DNA from 3 places in the Desulfovibrio inopinatus DSM 10711 genome. Region 1 is predicted to be linked to each of the others. Evidence: riboswitches for the same ligand, from Rfam matches in the RefSeq annotation. Region 1 holds a riboswitch; each other region holds the start of a gene.

Region 1 (10,626 bases):
TGGAAATTGACGCCGATGGTCTCTTGGCGATTTGCCTTCAACATGAACTTGATCATCTCGACGGTGTTCTTTTTATTGATCATATAAGCCGTCTCAAACGTTCGCTCTACGACAAGAAAGTGAAAAAATGGGCCAAGAAGAAAGAACAGAACACGACGTCCAGCAACGATTAAATGCCGTATTTATGGGAACTCCAGGGATTGCCGCCGCAATTTTGCAACGGCTCCTGGATGATGATGTCGTCAATATAACAGCCGTCTATACGCAGCCCGACCGTCCGTGCGGACGCGGGCAGAAATGTCAGCCTTCAGAGGTCAAGAAGCTGGCATTGGAGCATGGTCTTCCCTGTTATCAGCCTGTAAATTTCAAGTCTCAAGAAGCGATCGACGAACTGGCCGCACTTGCTCCGGATGTGCTTCTTGTGGCCGCGTATGGTCTTATTCTTCCTCAGGCTGTGCTCGACATCCCCCGACTGATGCCGATCAATGTCCATACATCGCTTCTGCCCAAATATCGTGGAGCTGCCCCTATCCAACGCGTTATTCTTGATGGTGAAACCGTTACGGGGGTCACGATTATGCGTATGGAAGCTTCAATGGACACCGGACCGATTTTACTCCAACGTGCCATGGGGATCGGCCGTGATGAAACTGCCGGTCAGCTTCATGATGACTTGGCAGATCTCGGTGGCCGCCTCCTGGTCGATGCTCTCAATCGGCTTTCGCTTGGAACACTCAAAGAGTTGCCTCAAGATCATGGTTTGGCCACCCATGCAGCCAAAATTGAAAAATCCGAAGCCGAGATCGACTGGTCCGACACGGCGCAGAATATTCATAATCGGATTCGCGCCATGTCACCAAAACCGGGGCCTTTTTTCTTCATGAATATTCCTGGTCAGTCTAAACCGGTGCGTCTTATTGCTGATGTCGGCGTGCCCGGCGAGCCCTTGGCGGAAGATGTCCCGCCTGGCCAAGTCTTGGGAATGGTGGACAATGCGCTTGCCATTGCCTGCGCTGATAGAAGCTACCTGCTGCCCGGAGTGCGACCTGCCGGGAAGAAGCATCAAGATGCCAAGGCATTCTTTTGTGGATATCTTGCCAAATGTGACGGTCAAGCCGCATGTGGGCCGGAAGCCTTGTCTGACAATGAGGGTTCTCACGCTTGAGGCGGCATGCATTTGAGCTGCCTATGTCTCCGGCGACGAAGGAGAGTCATGCTTTCCAGGCGCCTCAACAGAGTCACATAAATTGAGCGTAGCACAACCATGCTTCGATCCATGAAACTCTGTGGCATGTGGGATGTCGGCTCTATGCAATATCGAATTGATGCCTATATGTTTGAATCTGGAGTAACAAAAGCGAGATGGAATCGGCATGATCTGATTCCAACACCCGTGTAAAGATATCCAACTGGTCACACTCCGGCCGTCTTCTCCTCTCCCCGTTGAAAAAGTTTGTGGAGAAGGGGAACAGAGGAGAGGAGAAGAGGGATGAACCCACTCCTCAAAAAGGGTTTCTTCTCTCTTCTCCTCTCTCTCTCTGGCCACCGGAGGCCAAAAATGGAGGCGATGTTGGAGCATTCTGAGGATTCCCGCAAACGGCTTTTTATCGGACTGATTACGGGAACGTCCGTCATTGTCTGTATCTGTCTGTTTTTACTGTGGTATGTGCCAGTCATCGGATTGGCTAATCTGCATCCGGCGGCTCCATGGGGCCTTGGTGTTCTTGTCGGTGCACTGATTCTTCTTGTCTTATGGAGTGGCATCGGTCTGTCGTTGAGTGTCGCTTTGGGCAAGAGTTTGCCTTTTACCAAGCGATTGCGTGGACTGACTATCAAACTGTTTCTTCCTGTGATGATCCTGCTCGGCCGACTCGTCGGGATTAACAAGGAAAAAATCCGCAATTCCTTTATTAAGGTCAATAATGAGCTTGTCGCTACAGAAGGTATTAAAGCACCGGCAAAAAAAATTCTCATGCTCTTGCCGCATTGCCTGCAAAGCAGCACATGTGGCGTTCGTTTGACCTATGATATCAACAAGTGCAAACGGTGTGGAAAGTGTCCCATTGATGGTTTGATCGACTTGGCTGAACGGCGAGGTGTGGAAATTGCTATTGCCACAGGCGGAACCATTGCGCGACGTATTGTTGTGCAAAAACGGCCAAGAATTATTCTGGCCGTTGCATGTGAACGCGATTTATCCAGCGGTATCCAGGATACGTACCCCATTCCGGTGTTTGGAGTATTGAATGACCGACCGCATGGACCGTGCCTTGACACGCTCGTTTCCATCATGAATTTGGAACACGCCATTGATCTCTTCGTGAAAGACGAAGATACGTCGGGCACACACGCATCGTAGCAGATGCGGGTCCGGTACGCTCCGCTCCGGATTCGAAAACCAGTATACCGTTTCTGAAGCGTAAAGGACCGTCATGTCGCACGATTTTTTCCCTCGTCAACCTGTTCCTCCGGCTCGCCGCGCCGCTCGCGACATACTCGTTCTTGTTTTTCCATGGATAACAGGAGCACAACGGCCTGCACAGGATATTCAGGCTGCTGTCGATCAGGTATTGTCCTCAGCGAATATGAACCCCGCCGATGCCGGATTGGCTACACAGGTTGCATACGGGTATTGTCGGCATAAAGGGCGCATTGAGTTCGTGTTGCGCACGTTTTTGCGCTCTCCCGATCGTATTGAACCGGAAGTCATGATGCTCATGGGGATGGCGGTGTATGAAATTCTACTGCTCGACCGTATCCCCGAGTATGCTTCAGTGGACTGGGCTGTCAGTTGGATCAAAGCAAAGTGGGGTGGCTCGCAAGGTGGGGTGGCCAACGCCGTATTACGTCGTGTATGCCGTGAACGTACCAGCCTGTTGGATCCAGACTTCTATCGAGTGAAGGCATCGCTCAAAACATTTCTCAGCCGATTGTATTCCTGGCCTGATTGGCTTGTTAAGGTGATGCTCGATGCATACGGCCCGAAAATCGAAGCCTTTCTTGCCGCTCAAACGAATGAAGCACCCCTTGGATTGCGTATTAACGGAAATGCTTCCGGTGCGAGGTCATATTACAAACTCCTCGCAAGCCAACCGGAATGTGTCTACGCCCATTTTCCAACCATTGCGATGGCGCCAGGAGCTGCGGACATTACGCAACTTGGCCCCGGTTTTGAGAGTGCATTGGCGCGTGGCTTGGTGAGCCGTCAATCCGCGGCATCGCAGGCTGCTCTGGCCGCCCTGTTCCCGGATCATTGGCAGGGACCGGTATTGGATGCATGTGCAGGGAGCGGGGGAAAAAGTTTCTATCTCATGGAAACAACCGATCTTGAACTCTGGTGTGCCGATGTCCATACGACCCGGCTCGGGCGGATTGTAAACGAAGCAAAACGTCTTGGCCTCCCTCAACCTCCTCGGTTCGTCGCACGAGCCGATGCGCCGTATCCCCTGAAGCGTGATGTGAAAACCATTCTTTTGGATGTTCCCTGTTCCGGACTCGGTGTGGTGGCGCGCCGGCCTGACGGGAAATGGAAACGTTCACGCGCAGACCTGAAAAAGGTTATCAAAACTCAGGCTGCTATCCTCGACAATGCCTTTGCTGCTCTTCCCAAAGGAGGCCGTCTGGCCTACCTGACCTGCACCATTTTGCCCGTTGAAAACCAAGACCAGGTGGCGTCGTTTATTGAACGAACCCCTGGGGCAAAACTCCTCCTTCAAAAACTCCCCGATCCTGAATCCCAATTGAACGAGTTTTTTTACGCTGCGTTGATTGAGAAAATGTAAACAATTCGAACACACCCGTTGTATTTGTTCTTATATCTGACATGTATTCATTGTGATATGTATGAAAACGCCATGATTTGTACGCAAGAGGTATAAAAATATAAAATTGGTTGTTTTTGGTATTGCTTTGCGCTCATTTGAAAATACCTGTCTAATGCGTGAGAAGTTGGAGATATTCTGAGGATCTTCCACGGACTTTCACATTTTTCTCTTTGGAGAGAGCCGATTATGGGATTGATTCTTTGAGTGGAGTCATTCTCATGTTTTTATTATGGAAGAATAGTGATTAGATATATATTGTAATCAATGGTTATGGTATATGTGCGGCAGCAGGATATTTTAGGTATGAATTTTCCTTCGTGTTACTGTGTGTGCGTACATGCCGACAGGAGCGCTTCAAGGTTGTCGTATATGAGGAACAAATCAATAATCATTGAAGGTTGCATCCTTTTAGGTATTGCTTTTCTTTCCCTTGTTTTGTTGGGAACATCGAATTTTTTCGAGCAGTTTCATGTCTTCAGCCGACAGCATGAATCGTGGAACCTCGATGATATTTTACTCAGTTTTCCTGTCTTCCTCTTGTGTTTCATTATTTTTATCACTCGACGCCTTCGCGATCTTCGGCGTGAGATAATCAAGCGTGAGCAAGCTGAGAAGGCGGCGTTAGCCGCGGAAGAAAGAGCACAGGACGCCTTGAAGATGAAGGAACAGTTCATGTCCGTTGTTTGTCATGAATTGCGTACACCACTGAATGGCGTGCTCGGTATTTTAACGATTCTCAAAGATGAAGAAGGGGGGACAGATGATACGAAACAGCTTGTTGATCTTGCTTTGCAACGGGGAAGAGATTTAGACCAACTCATTGATGATGTATTGTTTTTCGTGCGTATGGGAAAAACTCGTGTATTCGATGCGTTTTCTGAATTTGATCCTCAAGCGGTGATTTCAACCGTCCATTCTATGGTTTTGCCACAGGCGGAAGCAAAAGGCTTGTCTATGCCACCTCCGGTTATGGAGACACCGGACATGCTTGTCGGGCTAGAAAGTGGAATTCGTCATATTGTGCTTAATCTTGGAGAGAATGCCGTTAAGTTTACCGATAATGGCCATGTGTTTATTCGTCTTTCGTATCAGCCTGAATCCGAGAAAGACGGGCAATTGATCCTTGAAGTTGAAGATACTGGTCCAGGCATTTCTGCAGCGGATCAGGCGCAAATTTTTGAACCATTCAGGCAACTCGATGGTTCTTCGACCCGTAAAAATGAAGGAATAGGGTTAGGGCTAAGCCTTGTGAAAGAGCTTGTGAATGTTCTTCACGGGGAACTCATTCTGACGAGTACAGTCGGGAAGGGCTCAACGTTTCGCGTAACACTGCCTGTTTCGAAGCCGTAAGAACAAAAGGAAAACGCAATGTGTGCGTTTTTCTATCATGTTTTCCGCGTGTACCTCCTTACCCAAAAACTCCGCGTTTTCTTTCATCCTCCTGTATTGACTTGGTAAAACGAGAGCTTTTCAATTCTTGAAATCGAGAAATGCCTCTGCATAAGAGAGAGCGTATAGCGAAGACGGTTGCAGATAGCCGGTAAGGGGCAGTTTCAGTTCAATTTATGGCAAGTAAGCACGAATTTCTTCTGGTTCGACTGAAAAGAAATTGCTCTCGACCTTGGGTGAGATGAAACGGAGATTAAATATTTCAGATAAGGACCTGGAGGCGTTATTTTCTTTGGCGGTGGGAGTTGCAAACATCACGGCTGTCGCACCAGGCCGCATCCAAAACAGGTGAGCAAACTCAGCGCCTCTTGCACCGATAACGCTGGATGCATTGTGAAAGGCTATAATTTGTTCCCAAAGCGGAAGCTTCCCCATGTCAACTTCTTTGACAGAATATCCAGATTTGGCAAGATGATTCGCAATGTCTAAGGTGTTGAGGAGTGCACGCCGCCCTCTGCCATACTTCGGAAACTTTACTTTTCCTCCGGGAGCATAATAGGGATGATCTGGCGATCTTCTGAGCACGAGTATATCTATTTGCTGCCATTGTTCGAGGGTTCCTTGTTTCTTGCATACTTCTTGGGCACGATCCAGCATGAACTGAAGTATGTATGCCGTCTTTGAGCGGAACATGCTTATTTCACTCGGTGTCTGATTTGCCCCATCAAAGCGAATGAGTTGTACATCCCAACGCGGGATGATGCACTGAGTGGAAGAATCTTGCTCTTGCGTAGCAACGTGCATCAAGGGACTACAGTCAAGGGAGGCGAGCTGGCAGGCTTCGGCAAGTTTGGGATTCATGAGGGGCCCACAGTCTTCAAAACTGACATGTCGACATTGTACCTCATGGCACCAATGCAAGGCAGGAATTACATAACCGTGCAGAAAGTGAAAGAAATGTTCTTTTGCACCAAAGGGCGGGCTTGTATCGTATAAGAAGTTCAATTTCTGAACATTTTTCGAGCAAAGATTTGTCGCGTAAGAAGGTGTCTTCATATCTATAAAATTAAGTTTATAATGCTGTAAAGTCAATGTTTTCAGTTATAGGCTGAGCATTGGTGATTTATAATTACAATGTTGTTGTGTATCTTGGCCCAATTGATATCGAAATGTGTTGTTTTATATGGGTATGGTCCGTTTGATTTATTATAATATAGTGCTATTTTGAATAGAAGTTGAATTTCATTAGACTATTAACATTGTTTTTGTGTTGTTTCGTTTTAAGATTGCGCTTTGTCCTAATAATTTGAGTGGAAAGAGCATGCTCGTATTTGATACTCCACGGTATGTAAACACACTTGGTTGGCTTGGTCTACCAAAGGATACGGAGGCAGGGGCATTTTTGTTGCGTCGCTTCGAGCTTGACTATTGGGATGCTTGGGGAAGTTGGCCTTATCAAGCGCTTCCTTCCTTGGAGCAGCTTCAGGCCATACGAGATATGGGAAGTTTCTCCCCACTCACATTTACTGCGGTTATCCGGCCCGATATCGATGAGAGGAAGATTGATACCGCTATGTCCTCGATACGCAAGCGATTCAACGCTGAGTTTCGTGTATTGAAGACGCATTTGGGGCACTGTCCCAAGCAGCAATCTAGCCGCGAATTCTACTCACGAAGAACTCGTCGTCGTTTGACACATGCAGATCGGATATTCGTTGTTCAGCGCGAAACGCTTCTTCCAGAACATTTTGTCATGTTCAGCTGGCAATCTCGGTTGAAAAAACTTCGTTCTATTCATGAGTTCTCATCTCCCGACGAGCATCATTTTGCGCGATTGATAACAACTTTTGGTGATCATCCTGAAAGTACTGCTTGTTTCGCTTTGCGACGACGCGATACAGGAACGCTTGCTGGTGTTTTCCTGTTCTTCTCAGACATTGGCGGTCAAAGCTGGCACGCGCATAGTTTTTTAGTGGATGAGCACGTTATGAAGGATTTCGGAACATATTTATTATTCGACCAAGCGATTCATTTTTTCGGAGACAAAGAGGTGTGGTTTGGAGGTGCTCCTTCTGGAGCAAACGGCGATGGTGTTTTTACCTTTAAAAAGAAATTTGCCAATTCATCACGTCACGCACACATTTTGTGCGTTGATTTGCATGAAGCCGAACTCACAAAGATACGCCAAACGTGTATGACGTCTTCTTGGTTACCAAATTATCGAAATGCAATGTAAAATATAACATAACGATAAAATCGAAAGTGCTGTGTAGCTCTCCGATGCTTTGTACCTGTTGCCTCTGTTGAGAAAGAAGGGGAAGTCTTGTCTTGTCGGTTGTTCATGTCTTCCCCAGACAATCTCCACCGTTGATTCTTCTCGATGAAGGATCAAATTGACAGCCTTCACCGCGTCCGTTAGAGGGACGCAATACATTGGTATATATTTGCCTGTTGGGAAACGGAAGACGGTGAAAATCCGTCGCAGACGCGCTGCCGTAACTGGATAAGGGTGCTTGGCAAAACCACTGGATACATTCCGGGAAGGATTTGCCTCCAGAGCTGAGACGAAATATTTCGTCTCCCCCCAGAAGCCGGAAGACGCCCCGACAAGGCATGCATTCGGGCCTCGCGAATAAGGCCGGAATCGGAGTACCTCGCGTTACACTGTTGTGACGTGGTGTGTATCCTTTTTCGGCCCGTTTCCTTTTATCTGGAAACGGGTTTTTTGTTTGCGTGATGCGCCCGAGTGAAACACTCAACCTTGCATTTGAAGGAGTGTCACGCATGCTGACGCATACGCTCGGCTTCCCGCGAATTGGACGCCATCGTGAACTGAAGAAGGCTGTGGAGTCGTTTTGGAGAGGTGAGAGAACTGCTGCAGATCTCACAGCGACATGTAAAGAACTTCGCATAACGCACTGGAAAGAACAGCGTGATGCGGGGATTGACATCATCACCGTCGGTGACTTTTCTCTGTATGACAGTATGCTGGATACCGCCGCCATGGTCGGGTGCATTCCTGAACGGTATGGTTGGAATGGTGAATCGGTGGAGTTGGATACGTATTTTGCCATGGCTCGAGGAGAGAGTGAACGTGGCATGACCGCGATGGAAATGACCAAGTGGTTTGATACGAATTATCACTATATTGTCCCGGAATTTACTCAAAATCAGATTTTCTCACTCTCTTGCGAAAAGCTTTTCCACGAAATTGAAGAAGCGCGGGTTGAGCACAAGCGCGTCAAAGCGGTTCTTCCTGGACCGTTTACCTTTCTTCGACTCGGCAAAGCCGTAGGCAGTCCTTTTGACACTATGTCGCTGCTTCCCGGGCTGCTCGACGTCTATTCCGAGATCATTCATCGTTTGAGTTCTGTCTGCGAGTGGATACAGCTCGATGAACCGGTGCTTGCCCTGAACCTTCCCCAGGAATTGGTTCCACAATTTCGTCAAGCCTACATGAACATCCTGCAGCAGGCACGTCCAGCCAAGGTGATGTTGTCCACCTATTTTGGTGCTATTTCCCATAATCGATCGTTTGTTTCGCAACTTGAAATTGATGCACTCCATCTGGATTGCGTACGAGCGCCTGAACAATTGGAATTCATGCTTCCCGAACTTGCCCCTCAAACGTGCCTTTCGCTTGGCGTTGTCGATGGGCGCAATATTTGGCGGGTTGATGCACAGAAAGCGATAACGCTTTGTGAGACTGCCGTGTCTGTTGTTGGACTGGATCGGGTTATGATTGCGCCATCGTGCTCTTTGCTTCACACGCCGGTGGATCTGGATGAAGAAACGGCCTTACCTGCTGAAGTAAAAAATTGGATGGCTTTTGCACTGCAAAAATGCCGGGAAGTACGGATGATTGCCGATGCAGTACGCGGCCATGGCGATCCCGTGTTACTGAAGGAGAATGCCGACGCTTGGGAAGCTCGGAGAAATTCGACTTCCATTCGAAACGATATTGTTCGTCAACGAGTGGAAAATATGACGCCTGATATGTTGTGTCGCCATACCCCTTACGACCAACGCCGGACCGTGCAGCGTGCACTCCATGGTTTGCCCTTGCTCCCGACGACAACCATCGGGTCTTTTCCGCAAACGACAGAGATTCGGGCGACGCGGAGCCAATGGAAGAAAGGAGCGCTTTCGGTTGAGGAATACACGGAGACAATGCGCGGCTTCATTAAAGATGTCGTTGAGAAGCAGGAAGAAATCGGCCTGGACGTGTTGGTTCACGGAGAGCCGGAGCGCAACGATATGGTCGAGTATTTCGGTGAGCAATTGGATGGATTTTGTTTTACCAAGAACGGCTGGGTGCAGAGTTACGGAAGTCGATGTGTGAAACCACCTGTTATCTTTGGTGATGTGAGCCGTCCTGCTCCCATGACCGTAGAATGGACACGATATGCTCGATCCCTGACACAAAAGCCCATGAAAGGGATGCTCACGGGGCCGGTGACGATACTTTGCTGGAGTTTTGTACGCGACGATCAGCCCAGAAGCATGACATGTACTCAGATTGCCTTTGCTATTCGGGATGAAGTGCATGATTTAGAACGTTCGGGAGTTGATATCATTCAGATTGATGAGCCGGCTCTTCGTGAGGGGTTACCGCTTCGCGATGAGGACAAGGCGGAGTATCTGCGGTGGGCCGTGGATTGCTTCCGCCTTGCAGCCAATGGTGTGGACGATGGAACGCAGATCCACACCCACATGTGCTACGCAGAATTCAATGAAATTCTCGGTGCAATTGTTGAGATGGATGCTGATGTTATCAGTATTGAAGCGAGCCGAAGTGGTATGGAGTTGCTCGAAGCGTTTCGCGAATTTCAATACCCCAATGAGATTGGTCCTGGAGTCTATGATATTCATAGTCCTCGTGTCCCTGGCGTTGCAGAAATGGAAGGCTTATTGCGACGCGCAATCGCTGTTATTCCTGTACAACGGCTTTGGGTAAATCCGGATTGCGGTTTGAAAACTCGAGGTTGGAGCGAGGCGCATGCTGCACTTAAGAATATGGTTGAGGCGGCACGAATTGTACGTGGCTCCATGATTTAAGAGGAAGCATAGTGCCGTGAGCAACACAAGTTTTTGGCGTGTAACTTCGTTGTTATACGGTGTGTTGCTCACGGTTTTTCTGCATGACCAAGAATTCACATCGTGCTTTGACGAATAGTATAAAATGTATTGTCGTCTTGTATCTCCCTTCATGATGAGCTGGTAAATTCATATTCATTTCCCCTTCCAAGTATATTTTCATTGCAAAATGGATTTTTTTGAAAAATTCATGGTTTTCCTGATAGAAATTTCCTGCCATTTATCGGTATGACGTATTGAAAAAAATATTTCATTCAGAGGTTGTATGAGTAAGCGCGTGATGTCTTTAGAGCTTGTGAAGCTTTTGGCTGCTCTG
Region 2 (10,626 bases), on a different contig from region 1:
CCAACTTCGTGCCAGCCAGTATATTCAACTCTCCCAGCGTCTTGGCAAAGGCCCGTTCTATATCGCCACGCACCACATGCTCCCCCATATTGTGCCGCAATTCATTGTCGGTCTCGTGTTGCTTTTTCCCCACGCGATTCTTCATGCTGCCGGACTCACCTTTCTTGGATTCGGCATGTCGCCGCATTCACCGGCTATCGGCGTTCTCTTGGCCGAGTCAATGCGATCGCTTTCCATGGGATTGTGGTGGCTGGCCGTTTTTCCAGGAGCATCCCTTGTCGTGACCGTCAAAGCCTTTGACATCCTTGGCAACAATTTGCGTGCCTTGCTCGACCCTCGAACATGTCGAGAATAAAACGATCACTTTAGGCTCCAAAACCAAAGGAAACACCATGCTCGACATTGAAGCCTTATCCATTTGTTTTTCACGATATGTTTTTGGATTGAAACGCCGTGAGGTTTGCGCCATCCAGAGCTTGGATGTCCGTGTTGAGTCCGGCAGCATCATGGCCATCGTCGGTCAATCGGGAGGAGGCAAGAGCTTGCTGGCACATGCCTTGCTCGGCATTTTGCCGGCCAATGCACGCGTCACCGGAAGTATGCGGTTCAAAGGAAAGCCACTGACACCTCAATCAATTGCACGATTGCGTGGCCGGGAAATTGCGCTTGTCCCTCAATCCGTTGCGTCACTCAACCCACTGCTTCGAATCGGTGTGCAAGTAGCGCGCTCGGCCCGACTCAGTGGCCTCAAGACAAAGCAATCCATCACAGAAGCGCACAGTGCATTGAAACGTTATGGCTTGGGCGACGAGGTATCACGCCGGTTTCCGTTCGAATTATCCGGCGGCATGGCAAAACGAGTTCTGACAGCCACAGCCACCGTAGGCCTTGCCGATCTCATCATTGCCGATGAACCGACGAATGGGCAGGATGAAAAGAATGCACAAGAAACATTGAAGCATCTTCGCGAACTCGCCGACACGGGCAAAGCGGTTCTACTCATCACGCATGACATCGCTTCGGCACTTCGCGTAGCCGATGCAATCACCATCTTTTACGGTGGGGTTACTGTTGAAGAATGCCCTGTGCATGATATGACCGCAGAGCAAGGACTCCGCCACCCATACTCCCAAGCGCTATGGGCTGCTGTTCCGGAAAACGGATTACACATGACGTCATGGTATGACGAATCGCCTCTTGCGCAGCCGGGAACACCCATTGCGACGGGATGTCCATTTTGCGAACAATGCGGAAAGAGCCAAGAGACGTGCCGGCATCAATTCCCTCTCTTGCGACAAGCTGGAAGCGGTCGGATACGGTGCCATCATGCTTAAAGCCGAGAACATCGCATTCCGGTATAACAGAACATCCCCCTGGATTTTGCACAATTTCTCCATCAATGTACGTCAGGGAGAGATTGTCGGCCTCTATGGTCCAAGCGGTCGCGGAAAATCGACACTCGCGAAGATGCTTGCTGGATATCTGCATCCGAATCAGGGACAAATCCTGCTTGATGAGGCTGTATTGCCTTCAACCGGCTTCTGTCCGGTACAGTTGCTCTTCCAGCATCCAGAACTTGCCGTCAATCCTCGATGGACCATTCGACGTATCCTCAACGAGGCAACATCTCCCGATAAAGCACTGCTTCAGCAACTTTCCATTAATCCGAAGTGGTATGACCGATATCCTCATGAACTTTCCGGAGGCGAATTGCAGCGCATTTGTCTGGCCCGTGCGCTGACACCGAACACGCGATATCTCTTATGTGATGAAATGACTTCGATGCTCGATGCGCTGACTCAAGCGACCATTTGGCAGAATGTCGTCACCCTTGCCCGCACACACCAAGTGGGACTTCTCGTTGTGAGCCACGACAAGATTTTACTGGACCGGCTCTGTCAACGTATCGTCATGTGTTGAGGAGTTGATTCGACGCGATATTGCCGAACTTATCGCGAATGGCCAAGATAATATCGTGGATATCGAAGAAAGCGGAAACAACGTCAGGATCAAAATGCTTACCCGTGCCGTCTCGTATGATTGCGAGCGTCATATCTTCAGGAAAAGCAGGTTTATACACACGACGCGACGCCAAGGCGTCATACACGTCAGCAAGCGACACAATCCGAGCACTTAACGGAATGTCGTGCCCAGCAAGCGGTACCAAGCCCACAAGACTGTCTTCCATAACATTCTGCACAAGCCCAGGATACCCGGAACCATCGAATTTCGCGTGGTGATACAATGCCACTTCGTATGCCATGGCATCGAGTTCGGATACAGGATGAGCAAAAAGCCTTGCGCCAAACAGCGTATGGAGCTTCATCGTTTCAAACTCTTCAAACGTAAGCTTACCCGGCTTTTTCAGTATTAAATCCGAGACCCCGACTTTTCCCACATCATGCAGCATGGCTGCAATCTGCAAAAGGTCTTTCCTTCTCTTCATCTCATCATCAGCGACACCACGCAGTTTTGCATAACGATGATATATTTCGGCAGCGAATGCCCCCACACGTTGCACGTGCATTCCCGTTTCAGACGGATCACGCAGCTCGGCCATTTTATTCATCCGTAAAACGAGCTCTCGCGTCACAATGGCATTTTCGATAAATGACGCGGCATGACCGGCCAGAAGGTTGAGGAGAGTCTGGTCTTCCGCAGAAAAGGGCACATGCTGCCCGTCTGGTGATTGGCTGTTAATGATCTGCATCAGGGCAATAACGGAACCGGTCGAACTTTTTATTGGAAGAGCAAGAATGGACCGGGTGCGATACCCGGTCCGTTCATCAAATCGGGTATTGAATTGATAGGGAAAAGATGGAGCGATTGCATAAGCGTCATCGACCGAGACAACAACACCATGGTTGGCCGCATATCCCGAAATGGACGTATCATCGATAGGAAGAGACGCCTTGAGATACCCATGCTTGATCACGTCCTCATCACTGAACAACGTGTCATTATGGACATGAGCAAACACGAGTCTGCCGCCCTCCACCATAAAAATCGTACCGGCATCGGCGCACGTCAGCCGACGGGCTTCCAGAAGAATACGGTCCAAAACCGTATCAAGACTTTTGAATTGGCGCAGAACATCGAGCACCGAGAGAATATGATTCACGGCCTCAAGCGTATCGTTATATACTACGGGTGACATGATCACGATGAGCTTTAGGTTTCATGTTTATTATTTGTACGAACGATATCCAGGAAAGTCAATCGTTTACCAGTACACTACTGCTGTTGAAAGACAAGATAATATTTTTCTTGCGTGTATATTGAAAGCCTGAGTATTTGGCGAAATCGTCAAGAAGGAGAAGACCATGACCACCTCAAGCAACGATACTGCCCGCGCATGCACTGACTCCACCGACAACCCAGCTCAAAACTGACCCAATTATTGTATCTGGTGTCGAAATCCTCACCCTGTGGATACTTATTAACTCCTTGTTACCGGCATTTGCCGACTGGTTTGTGTTCACATTGTGTGGACTGACTCCAAGCTGGCGACTCGTCGGGATTCGAGCAGTCTCTGACATGGGAACAGTCTATTGAATTCGAATTGGATGCAGTTTATGACATCGTCGGGAAAGTTTGGAAATATGTGGTACTTGGTATCACTGTCAGTGCCTGTATCCATGGGCATATGCCTGAAGGCTACCTGACTGACATCATGGATGAGCAATCATGGTGGTCCGTTCCCGTCGCTGTCGTCATCGGTATCCCCATGTACACCAACGCTGCTGGCGTTATTCCTATCCTTGATGCCCTGCTTGCAAAGGGAGCAGCGTTGGGCACGGCGCTCGCGTTCATGATAAGTGTCATCGCCTTATTTTTCCCCGAAATGGTCATCCTGAGAAAAGTACTGAAACCAAGGCTCATCGCTACGTTTATCGACGTCGTCGGTACCGGAATCCTGTTTGTCGGCTACCTATTCAATATTGGTCGTCTAACTCTCAACAGCACCACGACGTCCGCACCAGGCGAAACCACGGGTGCTTCGACACAATTCAAGGAGAATTCTATGAAACTCATTCAAATTCTAGGACTGGGATGCCCCCGGTGCAATGAATTGGAGAGCTTGGTTTATGCAGTGCTGGCAGAAAACGGTCTCGAAGCCCATGTCGAAAAAGTTAAGGATATGCAAACCATGGCTACACTCGGCGTTTTTACGACACCGGCTTTGGTCATCGACGGTGAGGTCAAGTCTGCCGGTCGCTCCCCTTCGAAAGAAGAAATTACCAAGTGGATAAAATAATAGTGAAATCAATCTCGCCGGCCGTCATGCAACGGCCGGCGAAATATTAATTGTCCATCTGGCGAGAATAGAACACACCATACCCGGAACCAACCATAACAAATATATCTCCCAAGTCCCATACATGTTCATCAAGTCCCTTAAATGTGGGGTCCCCGAGTTTCTCGACCACTTTTGCTTCAATACCTGATCTATCGAGAATCGTATAATCTAAAACAAGCCCGACGAGTTTATCACTGCTATTGCAGGTAAACAGTTTGCGTTTGACGCGAATTTCGTCGATGGCAGGCAATTCATCGTCATCTTTGGAATAAAATGTATACGGGCACGCATTCACCGCTTCCGGATCATACACCAACGAAAATGTCTTTGCTGTATTGTCAAATTCAAAGCACATATCCACTTTTTTCCATTCCTCACCCGAAAAAGCTTTGGAACATGTTGTGCCCCATGCATACTGCTTGAGCCCTTTATGAATATCCTGACACATTCCTAAACGTACTCCACCCCAAAGGCTCCATGCCATCAAAACAATAACGGCTGTCCATTTTGTCATACCATCCCCCCTCCAGCTTCACGCCAGAATACATGTTTTCACGAATACACCATGTCACCCCGCAAGATAAGACTGTGGGAGCAGCGTTCAACGTTTCTATCGTAGGCATATGTTTGCTCCATTTTCGCAAAGAGTAAAGCAGCATATCGTACTTTCATTCCACAATTGACTTTATTTCTGCTTCAGCCAATCATATCACCTATGAACACCATACGACATCGAATCGTTTTTCCACGTTGGAAGTTCTGGCCTCGCCAATCATTTCTTCTTATTGGCATTGTGCTCGTCGTGGGATTTTCTCTGGCATCAATCTTCGCTCCATTCCTCACTGCATACGACCCGAACGCCATCAATGTTGATGTGATCTTGCAAGCCCCGAGTCCGAATCATCTCCTGGGGACCGACAGTTTAGGACGCGATGTTTGGGCTCGCCTTCTCTATGGTGGACGTATTTCTCTCTGGGTCGGATTTGCCGCAGTCGGTGTTGCGATTACCATTGGCCTTGTTATGGGCCTTCTGGCCGGCTACTTTGGTGGAGTTGTCGATGAAACCATCATGCGCTTTGTCGATGTCATGCTCTGCTTTCCGTCTTTCTTCCTTATTTTGGCGGTCATCGCATTCCTGGAACCGTCGCTCGTAAACATCATGATCGTCATCGGGCTCACTTCATGGATGGGCGTTGCCCGACTCGTTCGAGCCGACACCCTCAGTCTGAAGCAGCGCGATTTCATCGCAGCATCGCGTCTCCAAGGTGGAGGGTCTTTGCATATCATGGTTCATCACATTGTGCCCAATGCCTTAGGGCCGATTCTTGTTTCTGCAACCCTTGGCGTTGCCGGCGCTATACTCACGGAATCGGGACTAAGCTTTCTCGGTCTTGGTGTACAACCCCCAACGGCCAGTTGGGGCAACATGCTCATGGATGGTAAAGATGTCATGGGTATTGCACCATGGCTGGCCACCTTCCCCGGTTTGGCAATTTTACTGACCGTCGTCGGCTACAACATTGTTGGGGAAGCCCTTCGTGATCGATTCGATCCTCGTCAACATACGACACGATAGATTTCTCGTTCCACATTTTTGCAAAAGCGTTTCTTCTCATATCGTTGGTCTTTATCAAATGCAGAGGAACGTGTAGACAGACAAATATTTTTCGGCCACCTCACGTGCGCGCAATCCCTTCCAAACTCTAGCCAACGGGAGATGACATGCGGCTGAACGAACACCAAGGCAAAGAACTCCTCTCTGAGTACGGTATTGCCGTACCGGAAGGTGTCATCATGGGAAAAAACAACGGAGGGACAACTCTTCTCCCGTTTGACCCACCGTATGTCGTGAAATCCCAAGTTCTCAGCGGAGGTCGGGGAAAAGCAGGTGGAATTATCATGGTGGATGAGCCACGCTCTCTGGACCAAGCAATACAACAGGTGCTTTTAACACCCGTCGCCGGGACTACTCCACCGTATGTCCGTATTGAAGGACAACTTTCGTTTGAACGCGAATACTATCTCAGTCTCTCGGTATCTCGAGATAAAAAATCCCTGGTTTTTATCTGCGGACGCCATGGCGGTATTGATGTGGAGTCCGCCGATACAGACAATCTTCTCGTTCAAACCGTTTCACTGCCCGAAGGGCTTGGTTCTTGGCAAGTCCGACGTGCGTTCTTTCACTTAGGGTGCGAAAAAGCACTTTGGCCCGGTTTCTTGGTGCTCACGACGCATCTCTTTCAGGCGGTATGGGAAAATGGCTTGCTTTTGGCGGAAATCAACCCACTTGTTGTCGTCGATGGAGAATGGACTGCCCTCGACGCCAAAGTTGAAATCGGCGACAATGCATTGGCTCTCTCCCCAAATCCAAATCGATTCCACCTCTCCGCCTATCTCTCCGAACGAGAAAATCTCGCCCGCGCCGTGGGTCTTCCATTCCATACCTTGGATGGTTGCGTTGGGCTTGTCGCCAATGGAGCCGGTCTGGCCATGGCGACCATGGATATACTCAATGCGTCCGGTCTCCGTGCCGCCAATTTTCTCGATCTCGGAGGTGCTGCGGACAGTGAGCGCATGAAGACCGCATTTCGACTCCTTTTTGACGATACCCAGGTCGAAGCCGTTTTTATCAATTTTTTCGGTGGAATTCTTTCCTGTGCAAGTGTTGCCTTTGCCATGACCGAGGCCCTTGAACAAAATGCTCCCCCGAAACCCCTCGTCGCCCGCTTGGCGGGGAATTCTGCCCAGGAAGGCCGTCAAATTCTTTCCTCTCTTCCCGGCGTTCTGCAAGCCAATGATACGGCCGAAGCCGTCAGGCTCCTGACAAAAGCCTTCGGTGCCAAACCATCACATGGATCAATTTCTGACTTCGCATTCAGCACCCCCAAAACGCTCCCCTTCCAAACGGCATCTGCGATGCCCAAATCGTTACCTCACCCCACAGGTCCAGCGCTCCCGAAAGCTGCCGAAACGAAAATTCTCATTCAAGGTATCACCGGACGCGTCGCCGGACACCATACCCGACTTATGCTTGATGCCGGTACCAATATTGTGGCTGGCGTCACGCCATTCAAAGGAGGAGCATCCGTTTGCGGCATCCCCGTCTATGACAGCGTTGCGCAAGCCGTCCATCACCATGGCGCAACGGTCAGCGTTATCTTTGTCCCGGCTGCATTTGCCCCGGACACGGTATTGGAAGCCGCCGATGCCGGTATTGAGACTGTTATTCTCATTACCGAAGGTATTCCTCAGTTACCGATGCTTGCACTCCTCTCCCGACTTGACCAAACCTCAACCCGTCTTATCGGCCCCAATACCCCCGGAATCATCGTTCCAGGAGCATTCAAAGCGGGGATTATGCCGACGGATCCATTCCGACCGGGACGCGTGGCGGTTCTCTCGCGAAGCGGAACGTTGACGTACGAAGCGGCCGCCCATCTCAGCAGCCGTGGGCTTGGACAATCCATTTGCATCGGAGTGGGGGGAGACCCGTTTATCGGATCCTCTTTTGCTGATCTCTTGCCACATCTTTTGGCCGATGACACGACGGATGCCATTCTCATGCTTGGTGAAGTTGGAGGCAAAGCCGAGGAGGAGGCTGGCCGTATTTATGCCGAATGCGGCGCGCCCAAACCCATGGCAGCCTTTATTGCCGGATTGAGCGCCCCTCCGGGAAAACGCCTCGGACACGCTGGAGCTATTATCGAATCCGCTGGCGATGCCCAGTCCAAAGTACGCAGTTTGCACGATGCCGGAATTCCCGTTTTCGACCAACTCGACAAGCTGGCCGACGCCCTCGCCACCACCATGGCACGATAAGGTTGGTTCCTTGCACGTCTTGACCGAAAGACACGCTGCACGATACAGAAAGCGCGGGTGCTCATCATGAGCTGAAAAGGGAATCCCGTGAAAATCGGGAGCGGACCCGCCGCCGTAAACTCCAATGTTGCCACGTTCCTTGTGTGTCACTGGGAAAACCTGGGAAGGCCGAACGTGGTGGAGTAAGCCGGAAGACCTGCCCGACGAATAAGGATATGGTGTGACGGCAACGGGCTTTTTGCCGATCATACGACCAGGGCAAAAAAACGTCTTGTCCTTCTTGAGGCATTGCCGATGGAAGGACTTTTTTATCGGCCCATCACAAAGCCCGCGACCTTTCCGAGGTATGCATGTTTCAACGTCTTTTCTCGACAATCATTCTACTGCTGATTCTTTGTGCTTTCCCAACAATGCAGGCCTATTGCGGCCATGATGGTCCTAAACAAGATAAACCGGGAATTCTTGTTGTCGCATTTGGTACCACGATGCCCACGGCAGAAAAAGCGCTTCAGCACATTGAAGGTGTCATCAAAAAAACCTTCCCCAACGTACCAGTGCGCATGGCCTATTCATCAAAAATCGTTCGGGCCAAAATCGCTCGGGAGCAACACCGGAATATCGCGTCACCAGCCGAAGCACTTGCACAGATGAAAGATGAAAATTTTACCCACGTCGCGGTCCAATCGCTTCACAGCATTCCAGGTGAGGAATATCATAACCTACTGAAAACAGCTTACGCTTTTCCAACGATGGGCAAGAGCATGCAACAGGTTGTCATGGGAATGCCCCTCATGGCGACATCCACCGATCTCGAAAAGGTCGCCGATGCGATCATGGCCTGTCTGCCCGCTGACCGAAAACCCAATGAAGCCATTGTCCTTATGGGACACGGAACACACCATCCAGCCGACGTCTATTATGCGGCTCTCCAGTATCATCTCGCCAAGCGAGACCCCAATATTTTTGTCGGAACGGTTGAAGGCTTCCCAACGCTCGACGACGTAATCGAAAAGCTCAAAAAAAATGGCCTGACCAAGGCCTGGCTCATGCCGTTAATGTCCGTGGCGGGTGATCATGCCAATAATGATATGGCCGGCGACGAGCCCGATTCATGGAAGTCCATTCTTGATAAAAACGGCATCACGAGTGTACCAGTGCTCACAGGGCTGGCAGACTATGACCAGCTGGTCGCCATATGGGTTGATCATCTCAAAACAGCCTATTCTCAACTCAATATCAAGTCTCACTAACATCGTCGGGGGGCGTACGCCCCCCGCTTATTCATGACACGCTCGTGTAAGCGTCTTTGTAATTATCGATACTATTGCAGAGCCTGCGCAACGGCTACAGCAACAGCCACAGTTGCCCCGACCATGGGATTGTTCCCCATACCGATCAGTCCCATCATTTCAACATGTGCCGGAACCGACGACGATCCCGCAAATTGGGCATCGCAATGCATTCGTCCCATCGTATCGGTCATACCGTACGATGCCGAGCCGGCTTTCATATTATCCGGGTGCAACGTACGTCCGGTGCCGCCTCCCGAAGCAACAGAAAAATACGGTTTTCCCTGACTGAGGCGTTCTTTTTTATAAATGGCGGCCACGGGATGTGTAAACCGCGTCGGATTGGTCGAGTTTCCCGTGATGGACGCATCCACACCTTCGTGATGATTGATGGCTACCCCTTCACGGACATCATCGGCTCCAAAACACCGCACATCACCACGATCACTCTGGGAGTAGCGAGTTTCAGAAACGATATTCAACTCTCCCGTTTCATAAACAAAACGGGTTTTGACGTGCGTAAATCCGTTGATTCGAGAAATGATATGAGCCGCGTCTTTCCCCAATCCATTGAGAATGACGCGCAAAGGTTGTGTTCGTGCTTTGTTGGCGAAATGCACAATACCCAAGGCACCTTCAGCCGCTGCAAACGATTCATGACCGGCAATAAACGCAAAGCACGCTGTCTCTTCCGACAGTAACATTGCCGCCAAATTACCATGGCCGAGGCCAACCTGACGCTGATCGGCAACTGATTTCGGTATACAAAACGACTGTAATCCTTCCCCAATTGCTTTCGCCGCATCCGTCGCTTTGCTGGTCTTCTTCGCTATGGCAATGGCTGCACCGAGCGTATACGCCCAACAGGCGTTTTCAAAACAGATTTCCTGAATCGAACGCACCATTGCTGCGGGATCGACGCCTTTTGAAAGACAGAGCTGACGTGCATCGGCCAACTCTTTGAGTCCATAGTGCTTCAGGGTCGTTTCGATAGACGGCATGCGACGCTGTTGATTTTCAAACAGTTCCATGTCTGCCCCTCCCTACGCTTTGCGCGGGTTAAGCGTTCGCACGGCTTCATCAAATCGACCGTATTCCCCGGAAGCCTTTTCAAGAGCCTGCGCCGGATCAACGCCTTCTTCAATCAGCGCCATCATGCGACCGATATTGACATAGCTGTAGCCTATAATTTCATCATTGGCATCGAGCCCGATACGA
Region 3 (10,626 bases), on a different contig from region 1:
GTGTAATTTCGCCTTTCCCTTCAATATTGGGCGGCCGTGTTTCCAAACGTACGACATGCTCCTGCTTGAGCTGAAGTTCGGCCGCGTCTTCTACCGTGACAATACGTTCGTCCGACGGGATAAACCGTGACAAACAATTGAGCATAGTGGTCTTCCCGGAACCGGTCCCCCCGGAAATGAGAATATTGAGCCGGCATTGCACACACCCGCGAAGCACTTCGGCAATTTCCTGCGTCAATGCTTTATAATTGACAAGGTCGGGGATTTCCAAAGGGTCACGTGAAAATTTACGAATAGACAATGCCGGACCATCAATTGCCAACGGAGAAATAATAGCATTGACGCGAGAACCGTCCGCCAAACGAGCATCTACCATGGGCGAAGATTCATCGACGCGCCGCCCTACACGGGACACGATGCGATCAATGATCTTTTTTAAATGTGTATTGTCTTTAAAACGCGAGTCTGTGAGCTGAAGCTTTCCTTTGCGTTCCACCCAAATCTGGCGATAGGAATTCACCATGATATCGCTCACGCTTGGGTCTTTGAGAAACGGTTCGAGCGGCCCAAGACCGAGCATTTCATCTTGAATTTCCGCGACAAGTTTATCACGCTCGAATTGGTTAAGCGGCATCTGCGCAAATTCTTCACGCAAAAGGCGCTCCACCAATTTTCCGATTTCGCCCTTCAACGCGTCTTCTTCCAACGTGTCGAGCAATGACAGATCAATGAGATCAATCAATCTGTCATGTATTTTGGTCTTTATTTCGTAATACGTATCAACTTCAACTTGTCGACTTTCGGATTTTGATTTGGACTTGGATTTGCTTTCGCCGGTAGATTTTTCCGATCGATCAAGCCGTTTTGGAGCAGTGAAACTTGGGCGGGCAGGGAATCCCATATCGTCTCCTTGTGGCGATATCGGCCTAAGAGCAACCTTGTGGCTCCCGTTTTGGCCGATTGTCCCAGGCGAACCGTATACCCGAGACGTTAGATACAATGCAGCATCGGGTGGACTCGACGCCTTCCGTTCCACCCGTTACGATGTCATGATTTCTTCAAAGGAAACAACTTGCTCAATCCAAACAAACCGAGTCCTTTTTTCTTCTTTTCTTTTTGAGGCAACAGCTCTCTGGCCAGGCCTTCCACACTCTTGGTGACCGGCTGCTTGGGTGCATTAACAAACAATGTTTGCCCTTGGTTGATGGCATCAAGCGTCGCTTTGTAATCATTAGGAATTTGCCAAAAACTCTTCTTTTCCATGGTTTCTTCCATATCGGCGACGGTCAGGTCGCAGTCGGCAAGATACCGGTTCACGACGATATGAATTTTTTCTTCCCAATTCATATCCGGCTGTCGGAAATGTTCCAAAAATCGTTTGACATTGGCAAGGCAGGTCAAATTCTGCACCGATGTGAGAAGAATGGTATCTGAAACTTCCATAACCTTCAGCGTCACTTCGTCAAGATACATTCCGAGATCAATGACAATGACATCAAAAAGTCCACGCATCATTTCAAGGATACTGGCAATGTTTTCCGGTGTTGCTGATTGAAGGTCTTCGAGCTGACTTGGTGGGGGAAGAACGTACAATCCAGAAGGATGTCTCGTGAGCACGCTCATGAGGTACGTTGCATCGAGTCGGGAAATATTGCTCACAACCTCGCCCCAGTGGAATTTGGGTTTGAGGTCAAGAAACAACTCGACTTCACCATACGGCAAATTCATGTCGATAAGAACAACCGACGACACCTCATCTATGCGTCCAAAAGAATCTGCTAAATTGACCGCCAGCGTGGTCGTGCCCACACCGCCTTTGGCACCAATCACATTGATCAGCATGCCTTGCTTGGATTGGACATGCTCTTTGAGCTTTTCACGACGTTCCTTAAATCTCCACAGCGCCAGACGCAGTTCTTCTTCATCGGGAGGATCTTTGAAAAACTCCCGGACGCCGGCGCGCATGGCGGCAAGCAAGACATCGTTATCCATCTTTTCGGAAATGAAAAAGACATCGATGTCCGGATGACTCTCCATCAGGGAACGCACCTGCTCCAAGTCAGCACCAATATCTTCGGATGCTTCCATAATGAATAACGACGTCGCATCCGGACCTCCTCCGAGGACTTCGATATCCCCGACGTCGGCAATGACGCGTTCGACAATTTCACGAGTGGCAGGGTCGACGATATCAAGAATGACGGCAATCTGATCACGCATGGGTCTCATCCGGTGCTGTGTTATCCGGCAAACATGCCGGCAAGTTTCGGGTACAAAAAGGTATACATGAGCAGAAGCAAAATCGCCATGATGACAAATCGCAGGATAAGCCGGGAAAAAAAGCGGAATACCGTCCCCAGAATGCTCACTTGCGGAACATCGCCGCGTGCTCGTTTGCCTGACACGATTCCTTCGGAGCGCAAAAGCGCATACGTGCCATACAGAGAGAACGTGATAATGACGAGGCTTATAACAGCATGCGGCGTGGAAAGCACTTCACGCACGGCGTCAAAGGCTTCGGTCAACCATGTCATTGCCTTTTCCATGACATCGCTGTCCAACGCGTTCCCCCCGGGAACACCTCCCGGAGCGACGTCCTGCACCGTATCACGAAGATCATTGAGCGAACGGGTAATTTCGTTGGATAAAGGCATGCCGGCTCTTCCTTGATCGTGCTGCCGATGCAACACATGTGCTCTGTATCTGTCTATGACACTACGACGTGAACGCAACCGAAACAAGTCTTAAGCGTCGTGGAAGTTGACCGTATCGATTCTTGTGCAGCCGAAATGATATCGAATACAAAAAATATGCCTGTAATATGACACCGACTCCTGCCAACTGTAAACGGTATGGTTTATGCTTTACACCGTATATTGAGTCATTCTGTGTTCATCGCGTGACAAGGACCTTCCTTGGTCTTATACAGGAAAGTATAGGTGATGAATCGATATCAAATACGGAAATGGACCGCGACGACGACCACGGGGTCTTCCACGAATCGTGTTCTCGTATTCCACAGCTTGTGGACAGGCGGCGTCCGGCGATGCACAAGGACGGCTCCCATGGAGAAAAAGATGACGTTTTGGATGCGGCGACGATCCGATCTTTCCGGCCCAAGTGCACAAGGTGCACCCGATGTTATGGCTGAACTCCTCAACCCGTCGCAGGATGAGACCTTCGACAGGGAAAATGAGCTCCAGGACGTGATTCGACGTCACGCCGAAGCCATTGCACCTCAACAACGTCCCAGTTCGCTCACTGGTCGAACTCCCAAAACACTTCATCCGGTCCCCAAAACAGCACAGAAGAAGCAAGCCAGTAAACGAAAAAAGGCAACCAAAAAGAAATCTACCGTTTACCTGACTGCGCAAAACGCTCGGGGACTTGATGACGCCAAGAAAGAATTACGCCGAATATGTCCTCATCAACACAAGGGATGCATTTCCAAATCCACCATTGTGGACGAAGCCCTGGCCTTGGTGCTTGAAGAATTAGCCGTCAAAGGGTCGGAAAGTGCTTTAGCCAAATCGCTGGCTTTAAAAAAGAAGCGAAAAAACGATCCGGAAGCATCGTAGAATATATTTTGAGACATTGCGCCATGCCGGACACTGCCGGTTCGGCACGAACACAGACGCAAGGAGCGGCACCACATGCTCAAGACTACGGACACCAGTGACATCCAAATGGCCCCGAATGCCAGGGGGCAGTCCGGGGACGACAACAAGGTTATCGTCATTTGCCCCCATTGCAAAAAACGCCATATCATTGAAGCATCTAAAATTCCGCAAAAACCGACATCGGCCATTTGCAAGAATTGCCATCGCCGGTTCCCGCTCCGCGTGAGCGAAACCACCGACGCCGCAACACCACCAGTCGCAACGTCCGTCCCGCCCATGGCGCGTCGTCCTGGTGTTTTTCCTAAGCCGACAACGTCTCCACCTGCCCCGCAGGCCAAAGCCGACGTTGACCCGACGCCCCAGTCTCCGGAGGAGCCTGTTTTCCGTATGCCTCGCGAGTCGCTTGTCCCGGACGACGGCGAACCGACTTCCTCCGCTCCGACCACAAGCCGCGAAGCACGTTCATACTGGACGCGTAAAATCGGCATTATCATCAGTAAAGGCGGTGTCGGCAAAACCACGACCGCTGTCAACCTGGCCGCGGCAATGGCCCGCATCGGCCACAATACATTGCTTATCGATACCGATACACAAGGACAGTCCGCGTATGCACTCGGCATCAAGCCCAAATATGGTTTGGCAGAACTGCTTGCCGACGGGGCCGACCCGAACTCCGTCCTGACCCAAGCCCGCGATAACCTTTGGCTTCTGGCCGGAGGAAAATCCCTGGCCGGGGTCAAACGAATTATCGATCGAAAAGATTTCGGTGGCGAGATGACATTAAAAGAGTCCCTTGCCCCTTATGATGGCCGTTTCAAGTTTGTCATTGTTGACTCGTCTCCGGGATGGGATCCCCTGACGGTCAACGTGCTCTTTTATGTCCACGAGGTGCTCACCCCGGTCTCCCTGGAAGTCATGTCGCTGCAAGGGCTATCCGAGTTCCTGAAATCGCTCTCAGCCATTTCACGATATAATAAGGATGTCGCCCTCAAGTATATTCTTCCGACATTCATGGATCGACGTGTTCGGCATCCGTATGAACTCTACAAAGAGCTCGTCAAAGTATATCCCGAATACTTGTGCGATCCCATTCGATATAACGTAAAGTTGTCCGAAGCACCGGCCAGAGGCCAAAGCATCTTTGAATATGCTCCCGGTTCACCCGGAGCGGAAGACTATGAACGTTTGGCATGGCATATCATCAATGCAGGGATGGACATGCAAGACAACGATGTCACGGAGCCACCGTTGCAGCGGTCACGGCCGACGGCACGTTGATGACCCCCTGCTTGATTTTCAGGGCAAACATCTTGAGTTGACGCAATTCAAGTTCGGAGAACAGAGGCCATGTATACGTCATGGGCGTTATGGAGACACCATTTTCTTTGAGCCCTAAACTTATATCCACATTGGACAACGTTCCATCACGTGCACTGGCAATAGTGTGGAGGATTGCTATATCCAAGCGTTTCATGACACTTGTCAGCACTAAGCCAGGAGCAACGAAATCCTGATCTGAATCCACACCAATGACAAAACGGTTGTGGCTTTTAGCTGATTGAAAGACACCGGCATTGGCAGCAGAGGCCACGGCGAAGATGACATCACAGCCATCCGCATACATGTCATCGGCCATGGCATGCGCTTCTGGAATGGCTATAAAAGGGATAATCTCCGGATATTGTGTTCCAATAAAGCGTATATCCAGTTGGATATCATGCCGAATCTTCTTTGCGCCGGCTTCAAATCCAAGGATGAAATCATTGATGACTGGAGCATCAAGTGCACCAAGAACTCCGACCTTACCGGATTGCGTCCCCCATGCTGCAACAGCTCCAGCAAGATAGGACGCCTCGTTCTGCCGGAACGTGACTGAACTCACATTATGGAGATATGTTTTCGCGGAGCAATCCAGCAAAACAAAACGCACATCATCATGAAGCCGTGCAACGTCGTCCACGGCATCAATCATGCGAAATCCTCCTCCAGCAATGATAAGATTGGCACCGCGGGCGATAACGCGTTCCATAGCTGCTGCGCACGTAGCGGGAGACTCGGGGGTCTCCTCCAGGAAAGGAACACCATAGAGCGTACGGGCTAAAAAAACACCGCCTTCCTGCATGAGATTGAAAGCACTGTTCTTCTTACTCCCAACGCCTCTCACCAACCCAATGACAAGGTTTTGTGTCTCCACTGGAGGCGCTTCAGATATACGTATTTCCTGAGCAGAACTGTTGGCACACAGCACAGCAAGGAAAATAAGGGAACAGAGCAGTCGTTTCATACTGATACGCTTAAATAGGAAGAGTTTGAGGGTGGAAATACCTGACTTATGTGGCATCTATGGGGAGACATCCCAAATGCATCCATGGCGACCTTTTTGGAATCGTACACGACAAAAATGACAGAAAGACGAAGGAGGAAATACATAACAATGAGACAAAGGGGAGGATGGATAATTCAATAAAAAGAAACAGCTTTCGTCGCTATAAAAATTATTCATGACGAAAAACGGACAAACTCGTGGGGCTCATGTGAGTATTTTGGGGAAACAACCCCCACACTTTTGTGTTGACTACCCATCGCATCGTATAAAAATATACGTTAAGCGACATCGCCTCTCAGTGCAACATAAACGCACGTATACCAACAAACCGTACTATTATCATAGGGAAGAGATACTCTCTCTACCAATAGAACACAGCCGCCACACGTACACCAGAGACCACAAATTATGTTGGATATTTCACAATAATTTTTCAACAAAGCGTTTCAAGTTCTCTCTTCAAACTCATAGTGAAAGTATTTCTAATAAAAATTGTTATTGTCTCCCAGGCTCTAACGTCGCCCCGTCACAACTCCATGTCCTGAGAGTCAAGAATCGATGTCAGAAAATACGAGACTGCCATACCATCACAAATCAGCACGGACGGAGAAAAGGGAGGACCGACTGGAACAATGAAAAACAGAGAATAAACGGATTGGAGTGAAAAAGCGACAAAAGAAGTAAGACAGTTACAACACCATAGCGCGATACTGGAGCAATTAAAATTCGTTCACATGCCTTCAAGCCAATAATCCTGGCAAGACAGATACATGGACATGGCGATCAACCATTCTGATGTCTCGTAACGTAAAACTCCAGGAGACGCCATGTCCATTCACCGTATAAAATGAAGTACTGTGCTCAAATCGATATCCGTTCTATTTCTTAGAATCACCTTGATCGAGAACCATGCGGTTCACCATGCCGCATTTGGGGCACCCTTTTCCAGGAGATTCTTCATCACAGGCGGAACAGTATATCGTAAAACATCCAATACATCTATAAAGAACGTCATTCGGTATTTCTTTTCCACAGTTAGGACATATACCGTTGTAGTTTGCCATTATTCATCTCTCCTTATTTACGTCTCTCGTTGAGTCTTTCATTGGCATTCAAACGATGTACGACATAGGATGCAAAATGATTTATGAATGGCACCCTTGCGCGAACATCTACGTTCATGCAGCCATAATCCTCTATTCTTCGAAACATATTACGCAGGGGAGTGCCCAAGAGGCCGTGGAGGTAATACGTGCTCAAGAGGGGGCTTATACATCATTGCATTTCCGAGATATCCTTGAAAGATGATCCCCTACACCCAAAAGCGCTGCCTGTATACGCCCATCTCCATCGTCTATCCTCAGAAAAACAATATTTTACATATATTTTGAGCAATTAGATTGTCACTCTCTCTCTTCGTTGCGTGTCAGACAAAATGAAGACCAATATATCAACGTGCAATTGAGCAATTCGGTCAAGCCCCCAACCTTGACAGCCCCCCAGGCACCGCATACATGGAGCCCATTCAGGGTGGCCCGATATCTGGGCAGAATAGGGAATCCCGTGCGAATCGGGAGCGGACCCGCCGCCGTGAGTTTCGCGTAGTTTGCGCAACCGCACTTTCATTGATGCCACTGAGATGATCGGGAAGGCGAATTTGCGGGAAATGAGCCGGAAGACCTGCCTTGAATGATTGTTGGCGTCGGCAACGAGGAATCTTGCCGGGCGCATGCATGCGGAGACGAAATACGGACGTCCCGAGAATCGATACATATCGGTCCGGGACGTTTTTTCATAGACGCACCATCCTGCCCGCACTTTTGCCCCTTGTTTTGCTATGCGACCTGGCTATGATCCATCGTGGTCTATTCGCGTGTTATCCACTCTTTTCCAAATGCCCTGCAATTCATGAATTCGGGGCCACTATCATGCCCATACGACACGTTGCCCTTTTCACCTGTTTCAGCGTCCTTTCGATCGCGTCCTTGCTTGCGGCCTGTACGCTGGGGCCAATGCCTGTACCCCTCGATCAGACGCTTGCCGTGCTCTGGTCGGGCATTTGGCCATTCTCCACTGGTGTCGTTGGAGATGACACCATTCGCACGGTAATTCTGGATATCCGGTTAAGCCGGGTACTGCTGTCGTTTCTTGTCGGCTCGGGCCTGGCTGTCTGCGGGGCGGCATTTCAGGGCGTGTTGCGGAATCCCCTTGCCGATCCCTTCACGCTGGGGGTGTCGAGCGGCGCGGCGTTCGGCGCATCGCTTGCGATGAGTCTCGGCATGGCTGGATCGACCGCCGTGTTCGGGATGACCGGCTTGCCTGTGGCCGGTTTGGCCGGAGCGTTGGCGGCGCTGTTTGCCGTCATGGCGCTGGCGAGATCGGCAGGTGGATTTCGTCGAGAAACCCTTGTGTTGTCCGGCATTGTCGTCGCCACGTTTCTGGCGGCACTGATTGCCCTCGTCAAAGCGCTGGATGAAGACGCGGTTGGCGCTATTGTCTTTTGGATTATGGGAAGCTTCCAAGGCCGCGGTTTTATGCATGTGTGGCTCTATCTCCCGTATGGCATTGTCGGAACGGCCATTTTGTTATTTTACAGCCGCGAACTCGACATGTTGAGCTTGGGCGATATCCAGGCCGAACAGCTCGGTGTAGCCGCAAAGAGAACGCGACTCATTGTCTTAACAGCCGGCAGCCTCATGGCAGGGGCGGCTGTAGCCGTTTCCGGTGTTATTGGATTTGTCGGCCTGGTGGTGCCTCACCTGGTACGTCGAATGGTCGGGGCAAGCCATCCTCGCTTGCTCATGGCATCGGCCTTTGCCGGAGGATTGCTGCTGCTGTGGTCCGATGTCATCGCGCGCCTCATCCTTCCCGGCGGTGAAGAATTGCCGGTGGGCGTTGTCACAGCTCTGGTCGGGGGGCCATTCTTCTGCCTTGTCTTGCGTCAAAGCCGACGGGAGCATGCATGATCGAAGCGCACGACCTCGACTGCGGTCACGGTTGCACCACCATCCTCCAGCATGTCTCGTTGCAGATTCAAGCAGGGGAGATGGTTGGCGTGCTCGGTCCGAATGGATCAGGGAAAACGACATTGCTGCTTACACTTTGCGGTGTCTTGCCACCACTTCGCGGAACGGTCCACGTGGATGGACACAATCTTGCCGGAATGTCTTCAAAACGTCGGGCAGCGAAAAGCGCCAGCGTTCCGCAGCGGCTCGATGCCGTGTTTGATATGGATGTGACAAGCCTCGTCCTCATGGGACGATATCCCTATCTTTCTTTACTCGGCAACTATGGTCCGGACGATGTCCGAGCCGCCGAAACCGCCATGCAGGAAACCGGAGCATGGCCCTTACGACATAAAAACGCCCGAGCACTCTCGGGAGGCGAACTCCAACGTGTGTTGATTGCCCGAGCATTAGCCCAAAGTACGGGAGCACTGTTTCTCGATGAAGCCTCGTCCGGTCTTGATATTGGTCGCAAAATTGAGATTCATGACCTGCTTCTTGCCAAAAGCCGAGGCGGCATGGCGATTGTTTCAGCCATCCATGATTTGAATCTTGCCGCCCAATATTGTTCCCGACTTATTTTTCTCCAACACGGCCGCATCATTCTCGATGGACCGACAACTGACGTCTTCACGCAAGACAATCTCAGACAAATCTATGAAACACCACTTACGGTCTTTCCCCATCCCGTCACGGGCGCCCCGCAATGCTTACCGATTCCCGGTTCTCATCGCACTGTGTCTGAGCCAGATGATGTTATGCACCCAGGCTGCGACGGTCTGGGCTGAACCGATTGTTTTCACCGACGACCTCGGTCGCAACGTCCAGCTTGAGGCCCCGGCAAAACGGATCATCGCGTTATACGGCGCCTTCAACGAGATCCTTGCAGCCATGGGACTGGAAGACCGCATTGTCGGCCGCACCAAAGCCGATTTGCTGCCGCCATCCATTGTGGACAAACCGTCCATAGGAACGCACATGCGCCCGAATGTTGAATTAGTGGTCGGTCTTCGGCCCGATCTTGTTCTCCAAATGGGCGGCCGTAAAGACGCGAGCCTGCCTGTTGAACAACTTCAGGAACTCGGCCTGACGACCGCGTTTTTCAATGTGACCGACTTTCCTTCACTCATGCGCGTTATCACCATACTCGGAGAAGCCACCGGCCAACCTGATGCCGCATCCCGGCTTGTGGATTCCATGCAACACCGGCTTGATGCCGTGAAGACCCGTATCCCGAACGGCACTCGCCCGAGTGTCTTTTTCGAAGTGCGGGAAAACACGCTGTTGGCCGCGGGAACGACGTCCATGGTCAACGCGATTATCGACGCGGCCGGCGGTCAAAACGCTGTTACCGTCAACAAGAAACTCGTTCGCACCAGTGAAGAAGAACTGCTGCGCCTCGACCCCGATGTGTATTTGTACCAAGAAGGTGCCATGAACCAGTCACCGACACCTCCCACCGACCGGCCTCGTTATGGCGGTCTGCATGCCGTACAGTCCAATCGAACGTATCGAGTCGATGAACAGGAATTTTCTCGACCCGGTCCGCGTAATATCGATGCGGTCGAACGTCTTGCCACCTGGCTCTATCCTGAAACCTCGTCTGCGGAGACCGCACAATGAATACTTCCGGTAAACTCTACGGCGTCGGCGTCGGCCCGGGTGATCCCGAGTT

The links. A riboswitch is a leader RNA that binds a small molecule or an ion and turns the genes downstream of it on or off. The one in region 1 is predicted to bind cobalamin.
Region 2: another riboswitch for cobalamin. It lies ahead of G451_RS0125620 (sirohydrochlorin cobaltochelatase); the one in region 1 lies ahead of metE (5-methyltetrahydropteroyltriglutamate--homocysteine S-methyltransferase).
Region 3: another riboswitch for cobalamin. It lies ahead of G451_RS0108295 (FecCD family ABC transporter permease); the one in region 1 lies ahead of metE (5-methyltetrahydropteroyltriglutamate--homocysteine S-methyltransferase).

What each region holds. Positions count from the first base shown of each region.
Region 1 is NZ_AUBP01000002.1:90,239-100,864, forward strand. Features, by position in the region: gene def (peptide deformylase) at 1-173, shown strand, start outside; gene fmt (methionyl-tRNA formyltransferase) at 128-1,165, shown strand; gene G451_RS27170 (DUF116 domain-containing protein) at 1,559-2,359, shown strand; gene G451_RS0102780 (transcription antitermination factor NusB) at 2,433-3,782, shown strand; gene G451_RS0102785 (sensor histidine kinase) at 4,194-5,174, shown strand; gene G451_RS0102790 (glycosyltransferase 61 family protein) at 5,388-6,269, opposite strand; gene G451_RS34010 (hypothetical protein) at 6,967-7,449, shown strand; cobalamin riboswitch at 7,616-7,835, shown strand; gene metE (5-methyltetrahydropteroyltriglutamate--homocysteine S-methyltransferase) at 7,998-10,271, shown strand; gene G451_RS0102810 (acyltransferase family protein) at 10,576-10,626, shown strand, end outside.
Region 2 is NZ_KE386882.1:72,704-83,329, forward strand. Features, by position in the region: gene G451_RS0125580 (ABC transporter permease) at 1-355, shown strand, start outside; gene G451_RS0125585 (ATP-binding cassette domain-containing protein) at 393-1,334, shown strand; gene G451_RS0125590 (ABC transporter ATP-binding protein) at 1,327-1,920, shown strand; gene G451_RS0125595 (GAF and HD-GYP domain-containing protein) at 1,910-3,157, opposite strand; partial or broken gene G451_RS31810 (permease) at 3,554-3,940, shown strand; gene G451_RS34740 (thioredoxin family protein) at 4,025-4,258, shown strand; gene G451_RS0125605 (hypothetical protein) at 4,305-4,814, opposite strand; gene G451_RS0125610 (ABC transporter permease) at 5,016-5,876, shown strand; gene sucD (succinate--CoA ligase subunit alpha) at 6,023-8,119, shown strand; cobalamin riboswitch at 8,158-8,337, shown strand; gene G451_RS0125620 (sirohydrochlorin cobaltochelatase) at 8,470-9,369, shown strand; gene G451_RS0125625 (GGGtGRT protein) at 9,441-10,439, opposite strand; gene G451_RS0125630 (iron-sulfur cluster assembly scaffold protein) at 10,452-10,626, opposite strand, start outside.
Region 3 is NZ_AUBP01000007.1:179,770-190,395, reverse strand. Features, by position in the region: gene G451_RS28405 (TadA family conjugal transfer-associated ATPase) at 1-901, opposite strand, end outside; gene G451_RS0108330 (CpaE/TadZ family protein) at 1,048-2,220, opposite strand; gene G451_RS0108325 (hypothetical protein) at 2,241-2,654, opposite strand; gene G451_RS0108320 (hypothetical protein) at 3,066-3,578, shown strand; gene G451_RS28400 (AAA family ATPase) at 3,654-4,898, shown strand; gene G451_RS0108310 (BMP family ABC transporter substrate-binding protein) at 4,855-5,904, opposite strand; cobalamin riboswitch at 7,458-7,648, shown strand; gene G451_RS0108295 (FecCD family ABC transporter permease) at 7,875-8,912, shown strand; gene G451_RS28390 (ABC transporter ATP-binding protein) at 8,909-9,739, shown strand; gene G451_RS0108285 (ABC transporter substrate-binding protein) at 9,702-10,574, shown strand; gene cobI (precorrin-2 C(20)-methyltransferase) at 10,571-10,626, shown strand, end outside.